2 regions of the Allorhizobium sp. GW101-3B10 genome follow, and region 2 is predicted to be linked to the other one. Evidence: predicted binding sites of a transcription regulator. Region 2 holds the regulator's gene; the other holds the start of a gene.
What was found. Region 2 encodes LexA, which represses DNA repair genes until DNA is damaged. Its sites were predicted from a motif close to TGTTCNNNNTGTGTTCNG; they were not measured.
Positions count from the first base shown of each region.

Region 1: dnaE (DNA polymerase III subunit alpha) is a predicted target of LexA. The motif match lies at 5,301-5,318, and genes of this name have one in related genera.

Region 1 is NZ_JBWKZR010000001.1:2,145,138-2,153,281, reverse strand. It holds gene mce (methylmalonyl-CoA epimerase) at 1-288, shown strand, start outside; gene AC07Y0_RS10585 (DUF1467 family protein) at 391-660, shown strand; gene proS (proline--tRNA ligase) at 1,247-2,569, shown strand; gene AC07Y0_RS10575 (lipoprotein-releasing ABC transporter permease subunit) at 2,588-3,895, shown strand; gene AC07Y0_RS10570 (ABC transporter ATP-binding protein) at 3,909-4,598, shown strand; gene AC07Y0_RS10565 (hypothetical protein) at 4,620-5,201, opposite strand; gene dnaE (DNA polymerase III subunit alpha) at 5,555-8,144, shown strand, end outside.
Region 2 is NZ_JBWKZR010000001.1:1,480,596-1,488,739, reverse strand. It holds gene AC07Y0_RS07085 (FtsB family cell division protein) at 36-356, opposite strand; gene eno (phosphopyruvate hydratase) at 500-1,774, opposite strand; gene kdsA (3-deoxy-8-phosphooctulonate synthase) at 1,950-2,798, opposite strand; gene AC07Y0_RS07070 (VOC family protein) at 2,795-3,688, opposite strand; gene lexA (transcriptional repressor LexA) at 3,939-4,646, shown strand; gene AC07Y0_RS07060 (ComEC/Rec2 family competence protein) at 4,627-7,179, opposite strand; gene gltA (citrate synthase) at 7,463-8,144, shown strand, end outside.

The DNA.
Region 1 (8,144 bases), 660 kb from region 2:
GGCGTCACCGTCGTCTTCGTCGAACTGCCGAACACCAAGATCGAACTGCTTGAGCCGCTCGGCGCGGACTCACCGATTGCCGCCTTTCTCGCCAAGAACCCGGGTGGCGGCATGCACCACATCTGCTACGAGGTCGAGGACATCCTGGCCGCGCGCGACCAACTGGCCAGCGGCGGTGCGCGGGTGCTCGGCGGTGGCGAGCCGAAGATCGGCGCCCACGGCAAGCCGGTGTTGTTCCTACATCCCAAGGACTTCTACGGAACGCTGATCGAACTCGAACAGGTCTGAACCCGGAGCGGACTTGGCATTTGCACCGCGCCGCGAGCGGTCCTATAAGTCGCCCGAGGCCCTGCATATCATCTGTGCCGGGCAGCCATAGGAACCCTGACAATGCCCATCCTCTCCGCCGTTGCGGTCTATTTCGTCATCTGGTGGATCACGCTGTTCGCCATTCTGCCGATCGGCATGCGAACCCAGGCCGAGGCCGATGAGGTTGTCCCGGGGAGTGTCGAGAGTGCGCCGGCGCGTTTTCGCGGCGGTAAGGTTGTGCTGATGACCACGGTCGTTTCGGCCGTCATCTATGGCGGCTGGTATGTCGTGACGTCCTATTTCGGCGTGGGCCTCGACAGCCTGCCCAACTTCCTTCCCAAATTCGACTGATTGCCTCGCTCGCCAGCGCGCGCCCAAAGACGAGTCTATGCAGGCAGCCTGACTCAGATCCGCAGAAGTTTCGTTCAAGTCATTGTGATTTCGGCAGAAACTGCGGACCGTCTTGGCTCCGCCTGAAGCCTCTCGATCTCTGAAGGCAAAAAAAAACAAGGTCCGAAGACCTTGTTCAAGTATCGCGTGATCCTTCACCATTTAAGGGGCTGCGAACGAGCGCGCCTAAGATCTGATCCTCCCAAGACTTGACCGCGAGTTGGCAAGAATTTGAACTCCCTGCCTCTTTTATGGGCTCACGCTAGCCCAACTTGTGCGCTTTGTCACCCCATTTTTTGCATATTTGCTACAGTCGCCAAAAAAAATCCACAGGGTCGGATTTGTCGCAGGGGAAGTGACGCAGAGCCGCATTCGGGCGACTTCGGCGGCATTCGTCAGCCATCTGCGATCGCCCTGTGGGTGACGGGCCGGCGCGGCGTTGGCGGGTTTTCTTCGCGGAGGGAAACCGCTATGAACGCTTCGAGAATTACCCTCGTCATGGCTGATTCCGCTGGTTTCGCGGAATCCTCAACTGTTGGAACCTGTTATGCGTCTTTCGCGCTATTTCCTGCCGATCCTCAAGGAAAACCCCAAGGAAGCGGAGATCGTCTCCCACCGCCTGATGCTGCGCGCCGGGATGATCCGGCAGCAGAGCCAGGGCATCTATTCCTGGCTGCCGCTCGGCAAGCGCGTGCTCGACAAGGTTAATGCCATCATCCGCGAGGAACAGAACCGCGCCGGCGCGATCGAACTGCTGATGCCGACGCTGCAATCGGCCGAACTCTGGCAGGAAAGCGGCCGCTACGAGGACTACGGCAAGGAAATGCTGCGCATCAAGGACCGCCAGGAGCGGCCGATGCTCTACGGTCCGACCAATGAGGAAATGGTCACGGACATTTTCCGCTCCTCGGTCAAGTCCTACAAGGACCTGCCGCTCAACCTCTATCATATCCAGCTGAAGTTCCGCGACGAGATCCGCCCGCGTTTCGGCACGATGCGCTCGCGCGAATTCCTGATGAAGGATGCCTATTCCTTCGACCTCACCCAGGACGACGCGATCCACTCCTACAACAAGATGTTCGCCGCCTATCTGCGGACCTTCTCCCGCCTCGGCTTGCGGGCGATCCCGATGCGCGCCGATACCGGCCCGATCGGCGGCAATCACAGCCACGAATTCATCATTCTGGCTGACACCGGCGAATCCGAAGTCTTCAGCCACAAGAGCTTCGTCGACTTCGACATTCCGGCCGAAGATACCGATTTCGATGACGTCGCCGGTCTCCAGGCGATCTTCGACAAATGGACCTCGGTCTATGCCGCGACCTCGGAAATGCATGACGAGGCCGCCTTCAACGCCATTCCCGAGAGCGATCGCCTCTCGGCCCGCGGCATCGAGGTCGGCCATATCTTCTATTTCGGCACCAAATACTCCGAGCCGATGGGCGCCAAGGTCCAGGGTCCGGACGGCAAGGAGCACCTTGTCCACATGGGGTCCTACGGTATCGGCCCGACCCGCCTTGTTCCCGCCATCATCGAAGCCTCGCATGACGAGAACGGAATCATCTGGCCGGATTCGGTTGCGCCGTTCGACTGCATGGTCATCAACATGAAGTCGGGCGATGCGGCCTGCGACGCGGCCTGCGACAGGCTCTACGGCGCTCTGACCAAGGCTGGCAAGGACGTGCTCTATGACGACACCGACGACCGTGCCGGAACCAAGTTCGCGACCGCCGACCTGATCGGCGTTCCCGTGCAGATCATTGCCGGCCCGCGCTCGGTCGCCAATGGCGAGATCGAGATCAAGGACCGCAAGACCGGTGCGCGCGAGACGATGACCATCGAGGCCGCCATCAACAAGCTGGTCGGATAACCCGGCCCAGGAGACGACATGACGAGTGCATCCTCCGCCAATGAGACGGCCGGAGCCGGAAGCGGCGGCGCCGCCCGGCCTTTCTCCGCCTTCGAGCGCATGGTCGCGTGGCGCTATCTGCGCGCCCGGCGGAAGGAAGCCTTCATCTCGGTGATCGCCGGCTTCTCCTTCTTCGGCATCATGCTGGGGGTGGCGACGCTGATCATCGTCATGGCGGTGATGAACGGTTTCCGTACCGAACTCATATCCCGCATCCTCGGCATCAACGGCCACATGATCGTCCAGACGGCCGCCGGGCCGCTGGACAACTACGCGGAGCTGGCGACCAAGTTCGCAGCCGTGCCGGGCGTCACCATGGCGCTGCCGCTCGTCGAGGGCCAGACGCTGGCCTCCGGCCGCGCCGGGGCCGGAACCGGCGCGCTGGTGCGCGGCATCCGCTCCGAGGACATGACGAGGCTCACCACCGTCTCCGGCAATATCCGCGCCGGCGATCTGGTGGGCTTTGCCGCCGGGCAGGGGGTGCTGGTCGGTTCGCGCATGGCCGCCGATCTCGGCATCACGGCCGGCGATACGATCACGCTGGTCTCGCCCGAAGGCGACATCACCCCGCTCGGGGTCAATCCGCGCGTCAAGGCCTATCCGGTTTCGGGCGTCTTCGAGATCGGCATGTCGGAATATGACGCGTCGATCATCTACATGCCGCTCGAGGAATCGCAGCTCTACTTCAACGCCGAAGGCCTGGTGCAGTCGATCGAACTGTTCGTAACCGATCCGGACGCGGTCGACGAGATGCGGCCCAAGATCGAGCAAGCCGCCGGGCGGGAAATCCTGATCACCGACTGGCGTCAGCGCAACCAGACCTTCTTCTCCGCCCTGCAGGTGGAGCGCAACGTGATGTTCATGATCCTCACCCTGATCGTGCTGGTGGCGGCGCTTAACATCATTTCCGGCCTGATCATGCTGGTGAAGGACAAGTCGAGCGACATCGCCATCCTGCGCACCATGGGCGCCAGCGCCAACGCCATCATGCGGATCTTCTTCATGACCGGCGCGGCGATCGGCACGGCCGGGACGTTCGCGGGCGTGCTGCTCGGCGTGGTCGTCTGTCTCAACATCGAGTCGATCCGCGGCTTCTTCTCCTGGGTTTCGGGCACGGTGCTGTTCGATCCCGAACTCTACTTCCTCAGCAAGCTGCCCGCTGACATGAACGTCGGCGAGACGGTGTCCGTCGTCGTCATGGCGCTCAGCCTCTCCTTCCTGGCGACGATCTTCCCGGCCTGGCGCGCCTCGCGCCTCGATCCGGTCCAGGCCCTGCGCTACGAATAAGGATACTGGTCCCATGGCCACCGACACCGTTCTTTCGCTTTCCGGCATCGACCGCCACTACGGGCAGGGCGAAATGATCCTCAGCATCCTCAAGGGTGCCAATTTCAGCCTGAGGAGCGGCGAGACCGTCGCCCTCGTCGCCCCTTCGGGCACCGGCAAGTCGACGCTCCTGCATATTGCAGGCCTGCTCGAGCATCCGGATGCAGGTGAAGTGACGCTGGGCGGCGTCCCCTGCCAGGACCTGTCGGACGAGCGCCGCACCACCATGCGCCGCCATTCCGTGGGCTTCGTCTACCAGTTCCATCACCTGCTGCCGGAATTCTCAGCGCTGGAAAACATCATGATGCCGCAGCTGATCGCCGGTCTTTCGCGCGAGGAAGCCCGCGAGCGCGCGTCGCAGCTGCTCGACTACATGCGCGTTGGCCATCGCGGCGAACACCGCCCGGCGGAGCTCTCCGGCGGGGAACAGCAGCGCGTCGCCATCGCCCGCGCGGTCGCCAATGCGCCGCTGGTGCTCCTGGCCGACGAACCGACCGGCAATCTCGACCCGGAGACCGCGTCCTACGTCTTTTCCGCGCTGGAGGCGCTGGTCCGGCAGTCGGGCCTTGCGGCCCTCATCGCCACACACAATCACGAGCTCGCCCGCCGGATGGACCGCTGCGTGACGCTGATCGACGGACAGGTGGTCGATTTCGTCGCATAGTCGATGAGGGGGCGGGATCGTCTAGGAGTGCCCGCAAGCCGTGCTGCCGATCTCGTCGGTCCAATCCTCGATCGACACGGTCCTCGGTGCCACGCTTCGGGCGGTTTCGTCCCGCGTCAGCTTGCCGGTCACGACATTGTAGTCGCAGGAACCGCTGTCATTATCGATCGTGTCATAGTCGCTATAGGTGTAGCCGGCGACGATGAACCGGCCCCCGCGATAGGCAAGCGTCAGGGTCTTTTCCCAGCGATCTCGGCCGATGCTGGAGTTGTGCGACATCACGGCGATGGAGCCGTTGGCAAGCGCCGTGATCGCCGGGTCCCGGCCATATAAGCCATCCAGTCTGGTATTGCCCCAGACCTTGTCCGGTGCTGCTGTCACCAGCCTCAGCAGGCCGCGATCGCTCTCCGTGACATAGAGATAAATGCCGACGACCTCGTCATCGCTGCCGGGGGCAACGAGCAGGGCCAGATCCGTCGCTCCGTCCTTGTTCCAGTCGCCCGACGCTCCGGCGACAATCCGCTCGGCCGGAAACGGCTGGGCAGGAACACCCGTGGCCGGCAGCAGCCCCACCGAAACCAAGAAAAAGAACTGCCTGATCACTGCCCATCCCCTAAAGCGCCATCAGCGCAGTCTGTCGGACTTCCGGCACGAAGTCACGCGAGAGAGCGACTTATAATGGTATTGACACGTGAACAAAGAAGGAACATAAAAGAAACATAACGAGTAAGGAGAGAGCCATGACCGAAATTCTTCGTGACGTCGCCGCATTCGCCTCGATTTCCATGTTTGTCGCCAGCGTTTCGGTGATCATGTTGGCGCTCTGATCCTCCGCCTTCCGCCCGCTTGCCCTAAAGCTGTAGAGAGCGCCCTTTCAGGGCAAACTGTTCTGGACTTCCCCTGCCGCTCGGCCGAAAATCACGGCTGATTCAGATGCGGTACGAGGATTGGTCTCTATGGGCGATATGGCAGCAGGCGCGAGCGGTTCGGAACCGGTCGGCACAGATCCCGGTTTCGTCCATCTGCGGCTGCATTCGGCCTTCTCCCTGCTGGAGGGTGCGCTGCCGCTGAAGAAGATTCTCAGCAAGGCCGTCGCCGACAATCAGCCGGCGATCGCCATCACCGACACCAACAATCTGTTCGTCGCCCTCGAATTTTCGCAGAAGGCGATCGGTGACGGCCTGCAGCCGATCATCGGCTGCCAGCTGTCGATCGACATGGAAGATGCCGGCGGCGAGAAGCGCAGCGGCCAGTCGTCGGTCAGCGCCTATCCGGCGATCGTCCTTCTGGCCGCCGATGCCGGCGGCTATGAGCATCTGGTCGATCTGGTCAGCCGGGCCTATCTCGGCGGCGATTCCTCGCAGGCCGTGCACATATGCATGTCTTGGCTGGAAGAGCTGGGCACCGACGGCCTGATCGTGCTCACGGGTGCGGCCAAGGGTCCGGTCGACCTGGCTGTCAAGGAGGGGCACCGTGCCCAGGCCGAGGCGCGGCTTCTGGAACTCAAGCGTCTGTTCGGCGACCGTCTCTATATCGAATTGCAGCGCCATGGCGAATTCGACCGTGGCCACGAGCGCCGCATGGTGGCGCTGGCCTATGAGCACGATATTCCTCTGGTTGCCACCAACGAGGCCTTTTTTCCGTCGCGCGACGACTATGAGGCCCATGACGCGCTGATGGCGGTCGCCCACAATGCGATCGTCTCCGACGACAATCGTTTTCGCCTGACGCCGGATCACTATCTCAAGAGCCGGAAGGAGATGCGGGCGCTGTTTGCCGATCTGCCGGAGGCGCTGGACAATACGGTCGAGATCGCCCGGCGGTGCGCCTTCGTGCTCGACACGCGCAAGCCGATCCTGCCGCGCTTCACCGGCGGCAGCGACGATCCGCTGGAGGCCGAGCGCGCCGAGGCGCTCGAACTGCGCCGCCAGGCGGAGGAGGGGCTGGACGGACGTCTCGCGGCGCTTGGCATGGCCCCGGGCTATGTCGAGAAGGATTACCGCGAACGGCTGGAGTTCGAACTCGGCGTCATCGAGCGTATGAAGTTTCCGGGCTACTTCCTGATCGTTTCCGACTTCATCAAATGGGCCAAGCAGCATGACATTCCCGTCGGTCCGGGCCGCGGCTCGGGCGCGGGCTCGCTGGTCGCCTATGCGCTGACCATCACCGACGTCGATCCGCTGCGCTTCTCGCTGCTGTTCGAACGCTTCCTCAATCCGGAACGCGTGTCGATGCCCGACTTCGACATCGACTTCTGCCAGGACCGCCGCGAAGAGGTGATCCGCTACGTGCAGCGCAAATACGGCCGCGAGCAGGTGGCGCAGATCATCACCTTCGGTTCACTGCAGGCGCGTGCGGCGCTGCGCGACGTCGGCCGCGTGCTGGAAATGCCCTATGGCCAGGTCGACAAGATCTGCAAGCTGGTGCCGAACAACCCGGCCAACCCAACGCCGCTGTCGAAGGCGATCGAGGAGGAGCCGAAGCTGCAGGAGGCGGCCGACGAGGAGCCGGTCGTCGCGCGCCTGCTCGACATCGCCCAGAAGATCGAGGGCCTCTACCGTCACGCCTCGACTCATGCCGCCGGCATCGTCATCGGCGACCGCCCGCTGTCGAAGCTGGTGCCGATGTATCGCGATCCGCGTTCCGACATGCCGGTCACCCAGTTCAACATGAAATGGGTCGAGCAGGCTGGCCTCGTCAAATTCGACTTTCTCGGCCTGAAGACGCTGACCGTCCTCAAGACGGCCGTCGACTTCGTGGTGGAGCAGCGCGGCATCAAGGTCGATCTCGCCGCCATCCCGCTCGACGACAAGCTGACCTACGAAATGTTGTCGCGCGGCGAGACGGTCGGCGTGTTCCAGGTGGAAAGTGCCGGCATGCGCAAGGCGCTGATCGGCATGCGTCCCGACTGCATCGAGGACATCATTGCGCTGGTGGCGCTCTATCGTCCGGGCCCGATGGAGAACATCCCGGTCTACAATGCCCGCAAGCATGGCGAGGAGGAGATCGCCTCCATTCATCCGCAGATCGACTACCTGCTGAAGGAGACCCAAGGGGTTATCGTCTATCAGGAACAGGTCATGCAGATCGCCCAGGTCCTGTCGGGCTATTCGCTCGGCGAAGCCGACCTTCTGCGCCGCGCCATGGGCAAGAAGATCAAGGCGGAGATGGACCAGCAGAGCGCCCGCTTCGTCGACGGCGCAATGAAGAACGGCGTGTCCAAGCCGCAGGCGGAAAACATCTTCGAGCTGCTGGCCAAGTTCGCCAACTACGGCTTCAACAAGTCGCACGCCGCCGCCTACGCCATCGTCTCCTACCAGACCGCCTATATGAAGGCGCATTATCCGACCGAGTTCCTCGCCGCGTCGATGACGCTCGACATGGCGAACACGGAAAAGCTCAACGATTTCCGCCAGGATGCCGGCCGTCTCGGCATCGAGATCGTGCCGCCTTCGGTGCAGACCTCGTTCCGCCATTTCCAGACCGGGCCGAACCGCATCTACTATGCGCTGGCGGCGCTCAAGGGCGTCGGCGATTCCGCCGTCC
Region 2 (8,144 bases):
AAAAGAACGAAAATTTCAGATTAACCGGATTTCGGTTAATTCAGATAGCTGTCAAATATGACGATTTCGTCCGGCCGCGACATGTTGAGCTGGTACCGCGCCTTCTCGTCCATCATGTCACGCTCAAGCGAGCCGTCGCTCAGCAGCTGGACCTGGCGTTCCAGACGCTCACGACGCCCGACCAGCTCGGCAAGCTCGGCGCTTCGCGCGATGCGCTGCCGCTCGAAATCCTGCGCCGCGCGCAGGCCGTAGTCGCCATGCAGGGAATGATAACCGAAATAGGAGAGAAACGCGACAGTGACGGCAGGGAGAATGAGACGACCGAATTTTCTCTTCTTGTGATGCCTGGTCCACATGCGGATGATGCCTTGAAACGCAAAACTATGGTTTCAAATTATCGGCGATAGCTTAACCGATCGTTGACCGTAACGGCCCGGCCAAGAAAAAAGCCGCGTCCCTTTCGGAACGCGGCCCTGGATGGCGATGCGATCGGGGTCGATCAGGCGCGCAGGATCGAGGTGCCAGCGTAGCGGGCCTGCGGGCCGAGCATTTCTTCGATGCGGATCAGCTGGTTGTACTTTGCCAGACGGTCCGAACGCGACAGCGAGCCGGTCTTGATCTGGCCGCAGTTGGTGGCGACGGCGAGGTCGGCGATCGTCGAGTCCTCGGTTTCGCCCGAGCGGTGCGACATGACGGCGGTGTAGCCGGCCTTGTGCGCCGTTTCGACCGCGTCGAGCGTTTCCGTCAGCGAGCCGATCTGGTTGACCTTGACGAGGATGGAGTTGGCCACACCCATCTTGATGCCGTCGCGCAGGCGGGACGAATTGGTGACGAACAGGTCGTCGCCGACCAGCTGGCACGAATTGCCGATCTTGTCGGTCAGCGCCTTCCAGCCGTCCCAGTCGTCCTCGGCCATGCCATCCTCGATCGAGATGATCGGATACTTGGCGGCCAGTTCGGCGAGATAGTCGGCCATGGCTTCCGGCTCGAGCGTGCGGCCCTCGCCTTCCATCACATACTTGCCGTCCTTGAAGAACTCGGTCGAGGCGCAGTCGAGCGCGAGATAGATGTCTTCGCCCGGCCGGTAGCCGGCCTTCTCGATCGACTTCATGATGAAGTCGAGCGCTTCCGGCGCGCTCTTCAGGCCCGGTGCGAAACCACCTTCGTCGCCGACATTGGTGTTGTGGCCCTGGGCCGCCAGTTCCTTGCGCAGCGTGTGGAAGACTTCCGAACCCATGCGCACGGCGTCGCGCATATTGTCGGTGCCGACCGGCATGATCATGAATTCCTGGAAGTCGATCGGATTGTCGGCATGCGCGCCGCCATTGATGATGTTCATCATCGGCACGGGCAGCAGATGAGCGTTGGGGCCGCCGACATAGCGATAGAGCGGCAGGCCGGTGGCTTCGGCGGCGGCCTTGGCGATGGCGAGCGAAACGCCGAGGATGGCATTGGCGCCGAGGCGCGACTTGTTCGCCGTGCCGTCCAGTTCGATCATCAGATTGTCGATCTGGATCTGGTTTTCGGCCTCGAGACCGCCGATCGCGTCGAATATCTCGGTATTGACGGCCTCGACGGCCTTTTCGACGCCCTTGCCGAGATAGCGGCTGCCGCCGTCACGCAGTTCGACGGCTTCGTGCGCGCCGGTCGAGGCGCCCGACGGAACGGCCGCACGGCCCATGCTGCCGTCTTCGAGATAGACATCGACCTCGATGGTCGGATTGCCGCGGCTGTCGAGAATTTCGCGGCCGATAATGTCGGTGATGGCAGTCATGGGAGCCTCCCTGCTTTTGGGTGGGGATTGAGGATGGCCTGTCTTAATCGATGATGCGGAAAATACAATGGCAGCTGCATGACAGAAGCCGAAAGGCAATGCCGACATTCGTCCCAATGCAAAACGCCGACCCAAGGGCCGGCGTCCACATGGATGATAGTCGCTTGATCGCGGGTCAGGCGGCCTTGGCGATCGCGTCGAAAGCCAGCAGCTTTTCCAGCAGGCGTTTCATCTGGCTGATCGGCACCATGTTCGGACCGTCCGACGGGGCATTGTCCGGATCCTGGTGAGTCTCGATGAACAGGCCGGCGACGCCGACGGCGACCGCGGCGCGCGCCAGCGTCTCGACGAATTCACGCTGGCCGCCCGAGGAGCCGCCCTGGCCACCCGGCTGCTGCACCGAATGGGTGGCGTCGAACACGACCGGAGCGCCCATGGCCGCCATGATCGGCAGCGCGCGCATGTCGGACACCAGCGTGTTGTAGCCGAAGGAGGCGCCGCGCTCGCACAGAAGCACGTTCGGATTGCCGCTGGCATTGATCTTGTTCAGCACGTTCTTCATGTCCCAGGGGGCGAGGAACTGGCCCTTCTTGACGTTGATCACGCGGCCGGTCTGAGCCGCGGCCACCAGAAGATCGGTCTGGCGGCACAAAAAGGCCGGGATCTGCAGGACGTCGACGGTCGGTGCGACCAGCCGGCAGTGCTCTTCGGTGTGCACGTCGGTCAGCACCGGGAATCCGTATTCCTTCTTGAGATCGGCAAAGACCTCCATCGCCTTTTCCAGGCCGATGCCGCGCTCGGCCGAAAGCGAGGTGCGGTTCGCCTTGTCGTAGGACGACTTGTAGACGAGGCCGATGCCCAGCTCGCGGCAGATTTCGGAAAGCTGGCCGGCGATCATGAAGGCATGGTCGCGGCTTTCCATCTGGCAGGGGCCGGCGATCAGCGAGAACCGCTTGGAATTGGAGAAGACCGCCTTGGCGGTGCCGTCACCGACGACGACTTCGGAATGGGTCGAATTGCTCATGAAACCTCCTCGAATGCGAAGGGCACGCCCTGCCCCGCCTCGTGCGGAACGATCAGGCGCGCGCCGCGGCGGCTGAATGCGATGCCCTTAGCAGCGAGAAGCCGCTCTGTCACGCCGATATCCGCAACCTTGACGACGATCAGCCGGCCCATGAGGCCGCGTCCGCGATTCTCGGTATCGAGCCCGAAATAGCCGGCAAGCCCGGCCGGCGTCAGCACCTCGATGGCGGCATTGGCCGATTGCAGCGACAGCCCGAAGGAATGCGCCTCGACCGCGCGCTGCTCGAACACTTCCTCCAGCAGATACTGGAAGTCGCTCGGATTGTCCTCGCCGAGCACGACGGTCGACAGGCCGAGCGCGCCGTTCTCGTGCCGCGCCAGTGCGCCGCGATCGGCCGGCAGCGGATTGACCCGCTCGCAGGCAAACAGGAAGAAGTCGGGTGCCCGTAGATCGGCGGCAAAGGCGAGCCTGAAGCCGCCCATAACCTCCGACCCGTCCGCCATCTTGAACACGCGTTCGAAATGCAGCATCGGGCCGCCGGAAAAGCCCTCGGCGACGAAACGCCGATGGTCCGCATCCCCATCCTCGGTCTTGACGACGATCGCCGACAGCCCTTCGAGGCCGTTGCGGAAACGGAACGCCTGGTCGCGCGCCACGAACATGTTGCCGGCCTTGGCCGCCGCCTCGCATTCCTCGCGGCTGGCGATCGCCAGCGGCTCGAGATAGGTGTCGTCGCCGAAGAACACGCAGGCATTCTCCGTGCCGAACGGATGGCGCGCATCGGGCGCCACGGTGAATCCGAGGTCGGTCAGGCGCCGGCGCGCCGCCTCGAGCGACTGGACCGGAAGGACGAGGTGGTCGAGACCCCGCGGCTTGTTCAGTTCGGACATACGACACCTCTCGTCGGCGGGAGTGATCGCGCGGAGATTTGCGCCATTTGATCCGGATTGGCAAGCTGGCGGCGCAAGTCGGATGTCCCTCGCGGCGCGCAGGACCACCCTGGCTCAGGTCTCGTCCAGGCCGTTTTGCAAAGATTTTCATTTCGCACTGCACACTTCACGGAATCTTAGGCACTTGCGGAACACAAATGGAACATATAGTGTATGTTCCGTATTTGTTTCACCAATTGGGGCTCCGAACATGCTGACGCGCAAGCAACAGGAACTGCTTCTGTTCATCCACGAACGGATGAAGGAATCGGGCGTTCCGCCCTCCTTCGACGAGATGAAGGACGCGCTCGACCTCGCCTCCAAGTCCGGCATCCACCGCCTGATCACGGCGCTGGAAGAACGCGGCTTCATCCGCCGCCTGCCCAACCGGGCCCGCGCGCTGGAGGTGATCAAGCTTCCGGAAGCCTATTCGCCGAGCCTGCAGCCGCGCCGCGGCTTCTCGCCCAGCGTCATCGAAGGCAGCCTCGGCAAGACGCCGCCCGTCGCGCCGAAGGCGGTCGAGGAGACGTCGAATTCGGTCAGCGTGCCCGTCATGGGCCGCATCGCCGCCGGCGTGCCGATCTCGGCGATCCAGAACAACACCCACGACATCAACGTGCCGGCCGAAATGCTCGGCGCCGGCGAGCACTATGCGCTCGAGGTCAAGGGTGATTCGATGATCGAGGCCGGCATCCTGGACGGCGACACGGTCATCATCCGCAACGCCTCCAACGCCAATCCCGGCGACATCATCGTCGCCCTCGTCGACGACGAGGAAGCGACGCTGAAGCGCTTCCGCCGCCGCGGCGCGTCGATCGCGCTGGAAGCCGCGAACCCGGCCTACGAGACCCGCATCTTCGGGCCCGACCGAGTGAAGATCCAGGGCAAGCTGGTCGGCCTCATCCGCCGCTATCACTGACATCCTCGGCGGCCGCAGGGCCGCCGGCATCACTGGCCGGTGTTGAGGCGAAGGTGCCGTCGGGTAAGGGAGCGGTCTGAAAGCTGTCGCTACGCCAGTCATAGAGACGATGGACGGACCACGGCCGATAGTCGCCGGAGAACGACGCGGTCACGCGCATCTCCCGTGCTTTTCGGTCTCCGAGCGAAAGCTCCACCGCGCCGCTGCGACGCAATGTCTCGGCCGTGAAAAGCCGGGCGCCCGAGCGGCAGGACTGAAAAGCCACCCGCCGCGCCGATACGACGACGTCGGCCACGTCACAGGCGCCGCCGACAAAGGCCGCTTCCTCCACCGTGACGATCGTCCATCCGCTGCCGAGCCGCGCCACGCACCAGTTCTTGCCTTCGCAGACAAACCGCCCCTCGCCCGCTTCCTTCAACGCGCCGCGCATGCGTTCGCGCGCTTTGCGCAGATCGTCCTCCGACCATTTTGGCGCCTGCTGGCCCGGCGGCATCGTCGGCGGCAGGGACTTGATCGGCGGCATGGCCGGCGCCGGTGCTTCCGCAGCCGGAAGACCGGCCGCCTTGCCGAGATCCGTCGGCCCGAGATGTTCGCCGGTTCCGAGTGCCGCCTGCCATTGCTCGAAGGTGAAGCGCGGCGGGCGCGTTCGGTTGGTGGCGAGGCCTTGCTGCGAGAGGCGAAGGCCGACGAGCCGGCCGTCCTCCGCGATTAGCACGTCGGCCGGGGGTGTGCCCGGCACCAGCGCCGCCGTCCCAATGACCGCCGCGAGCAGGAGCGAGCCGGCATGCCGGAGCCATGTGCGCAGCAGCGTCATCAGCAAGAGGCCGACCGCGGCGACCGGCAGGAACCAGCCTGGCATGCGGGTGAAGCCGATCGCCTCGCCCCAGCCGGCGACGCCATGGGCGATCACCAGCACCCATTCGAGCCCGATGCCCATCAGCAACAGGAACGGGGCGTCGAGGCCGAAGGGCATCAGCAGCATGGCGACCAGTCCGGCCGGCATCACCAGGATCGAGATGATCGGCATGGCGGCGAGATTGGCCTCCAGCCCGTGCGGCGCCAGCCGGTGGAAATGGGCGATGGCGAAGATCGCCGTCGACAGCCCACCGATCAGCGAGGTGAGGAAGGTGCCGGCCATCAGCTTGCCGCCCTCGCCGAGGAATCTCGCCCCCGGGAAGCTCAGCCTCAGGCCGGGGTTCCACCGTGGCCGGGCGCGCCATGCCGGATAGCCGGCGATGAGCGCCGCAGTCGCGGCGAACGACATCTGGAAGCTCGGTCCCATCACCGCCGACGGCGTGGTGGCGATGATGACGATCGCCGCCAGCGCCAGGTTGCGCAGGCTGATCGCCGGCCGGTCGAACAGGACGGCGACCAGCATGATCGCCGTCATCAGGAAGGCCCTCACGGCCGAGACCTGATAGCCCGAGATCATCAGATAGGCGAAGGCCGCGAGCAGCGCGCCCGCAGCGGCGATCTTCTTAATCGGGACGGCCTGGGCCAGCCTCGGCAACAGGCTGAGCACCATGCGCAGCCCGACGAAGAAGATGCCCGAGGCGAGCGCCATGTTGAGCCCCGAGATCGCCGTGATATGGGCAAGGCCCGAGAGACGCAGCGCCTCCGTCGCTTCCTTTGACATCGATCGCCGCTCGCCGGTGATGATCGAGGCGGCAAAGGCGCCCGGATCGCCGCCGATCACGCGGCGGATGCGCGTCGATATGCCGTCACGCACGGAAAACAGCTGCCGTTCGGTCGCCGCCCACAGGCTCTGCTCGCCCGGTCCGGGGCCCAGCCCGCGCGGCGCACCGAGGAAGAAGCCGACGGCGCCGATGCCGTCGAAATAGCTGGCGAAGGAAAAGTCGTTGAGGCCTGGAAGCGCCGGCCCGGACGGTGGCGACAGGCGGGCCCGTCCCGTCAGCAGGTCACCGAGCATCGCCGGCGATCCCTTGCCCCGCGCCAGCAGCGACACCCGCTCCGGAGCACGGCGCAGGGGCGGCTCTGCCGTCGACATCAGGCGCACGACATAACGCCACTCGCCGTTGGCGCCCGCCTCCCGCCGCTCGACCACCCCGGTCACCACCGTCGTGACGCCGCTGTCCAGCATGGTGGTGGCCCGGCGCCGCACCTCGAGATCGGCCAGCAGCATGCCGGCAAGCATGAGGGCGGCCGCCGTGGCAAGCCGGCAACCGGGCTGGTTGCGGCCAGCGAGCAGCATGCCGGCACACGTTGCGACGCAGCAGAGGACCGCCAGCGCGAGGGTCGGCGGCGGCTGCCCGAGGCAGAACCAGACGACGGCCCCAGCCCCCAGGAACACCGGAACGAAATGAAAGAAATGGCCGTGATCGTGCTCCCGCCTCAGCGCGGCTTCGAAGCCCTCTGCCGCCCGTTGCAGCCTTTCGCGGATGCGAACGGGCATGCCGGCTGTCGGCAGGCGTCGAGGCACGGTTTCCTGGGTCGCGACGAGCGCCGTCACCGGCGGCGGAAACGTGTCCGCCACCTCGGTCAGCACGACTTCCCGGTCGGCCAACTCCGTCACTTGCCGCCCCCCAAACGCCCTGCCGGGCGCCGATTCCACCGCCAATTCGAGGCGGTTTCCAAGACGACAAATCTAACAAGCTATGCGTGCGCGGAAAAGCATCTTCGCGCCTAAATTATTCAATCGATTTAACGCCGATTATTTCATCTCACGCCTGCTTTCGCGATGCACAATTTGCCCTTTGGATAGCTTGGCATTAACTTCCGGATCATATAGCTACATCCCTACGCTTAAACCCAAGGCGCCCTTTCGGACGCCTAACCGCCAATTCCGGAGGATTAGCATGACGGACAAAAGCGCTTCTTTGAAACTCGGGGAAAAGTCGGTCGACCTGGCCGTCAAGGGCGGCACGATCGGCCCGGACGTCATCGACATCGGCGCCCTGTACAAGCACACCGGCGCGTTCACCTACGACCCGGGCTTTACGTCCACGGCGTCCTGCGAATCCAAGATCACCTATATCGACGGCGATGAAGGCGTGCTGCTGCACCGCGGCTATCCGATCGAACAGCTGGCCGAGAAGGGCGACTTCCTCGAAGTCTGCTATCTGCTGCTCTACGGCGAACTGCCGACCGCAGCCCAGAAGAAGGACTTCGACTATCGCGTCACGCACCACACCATGGTGCACGAGCAGATGAGCAAGTTCTTCACCGGCTTCCGCCGCGACGCCCATCCGATGGCCGTCATGGTCGGCACCGTCGGCGCGCTGTCGGCCTTCTACCACGACTCGACCGACATCACCGATCCGCACCAGCGCATGGTCGCCTCGCTGCGCATGATCGCCAAGATGCCGACGATCGCCGCCATGGCCTTCAAGTACCACATTGGCCAGCCCTTCGTTTACCCGAAGAACAATCTCGACTACGCCGCCAACTTCCTGCACATGTGCTTCGCGGTTCCCTGCGACGAGTACAAGGTGAACCCGGTTCTGGCCCGTGCCATGGACCGCATCTTCATCCTGCACG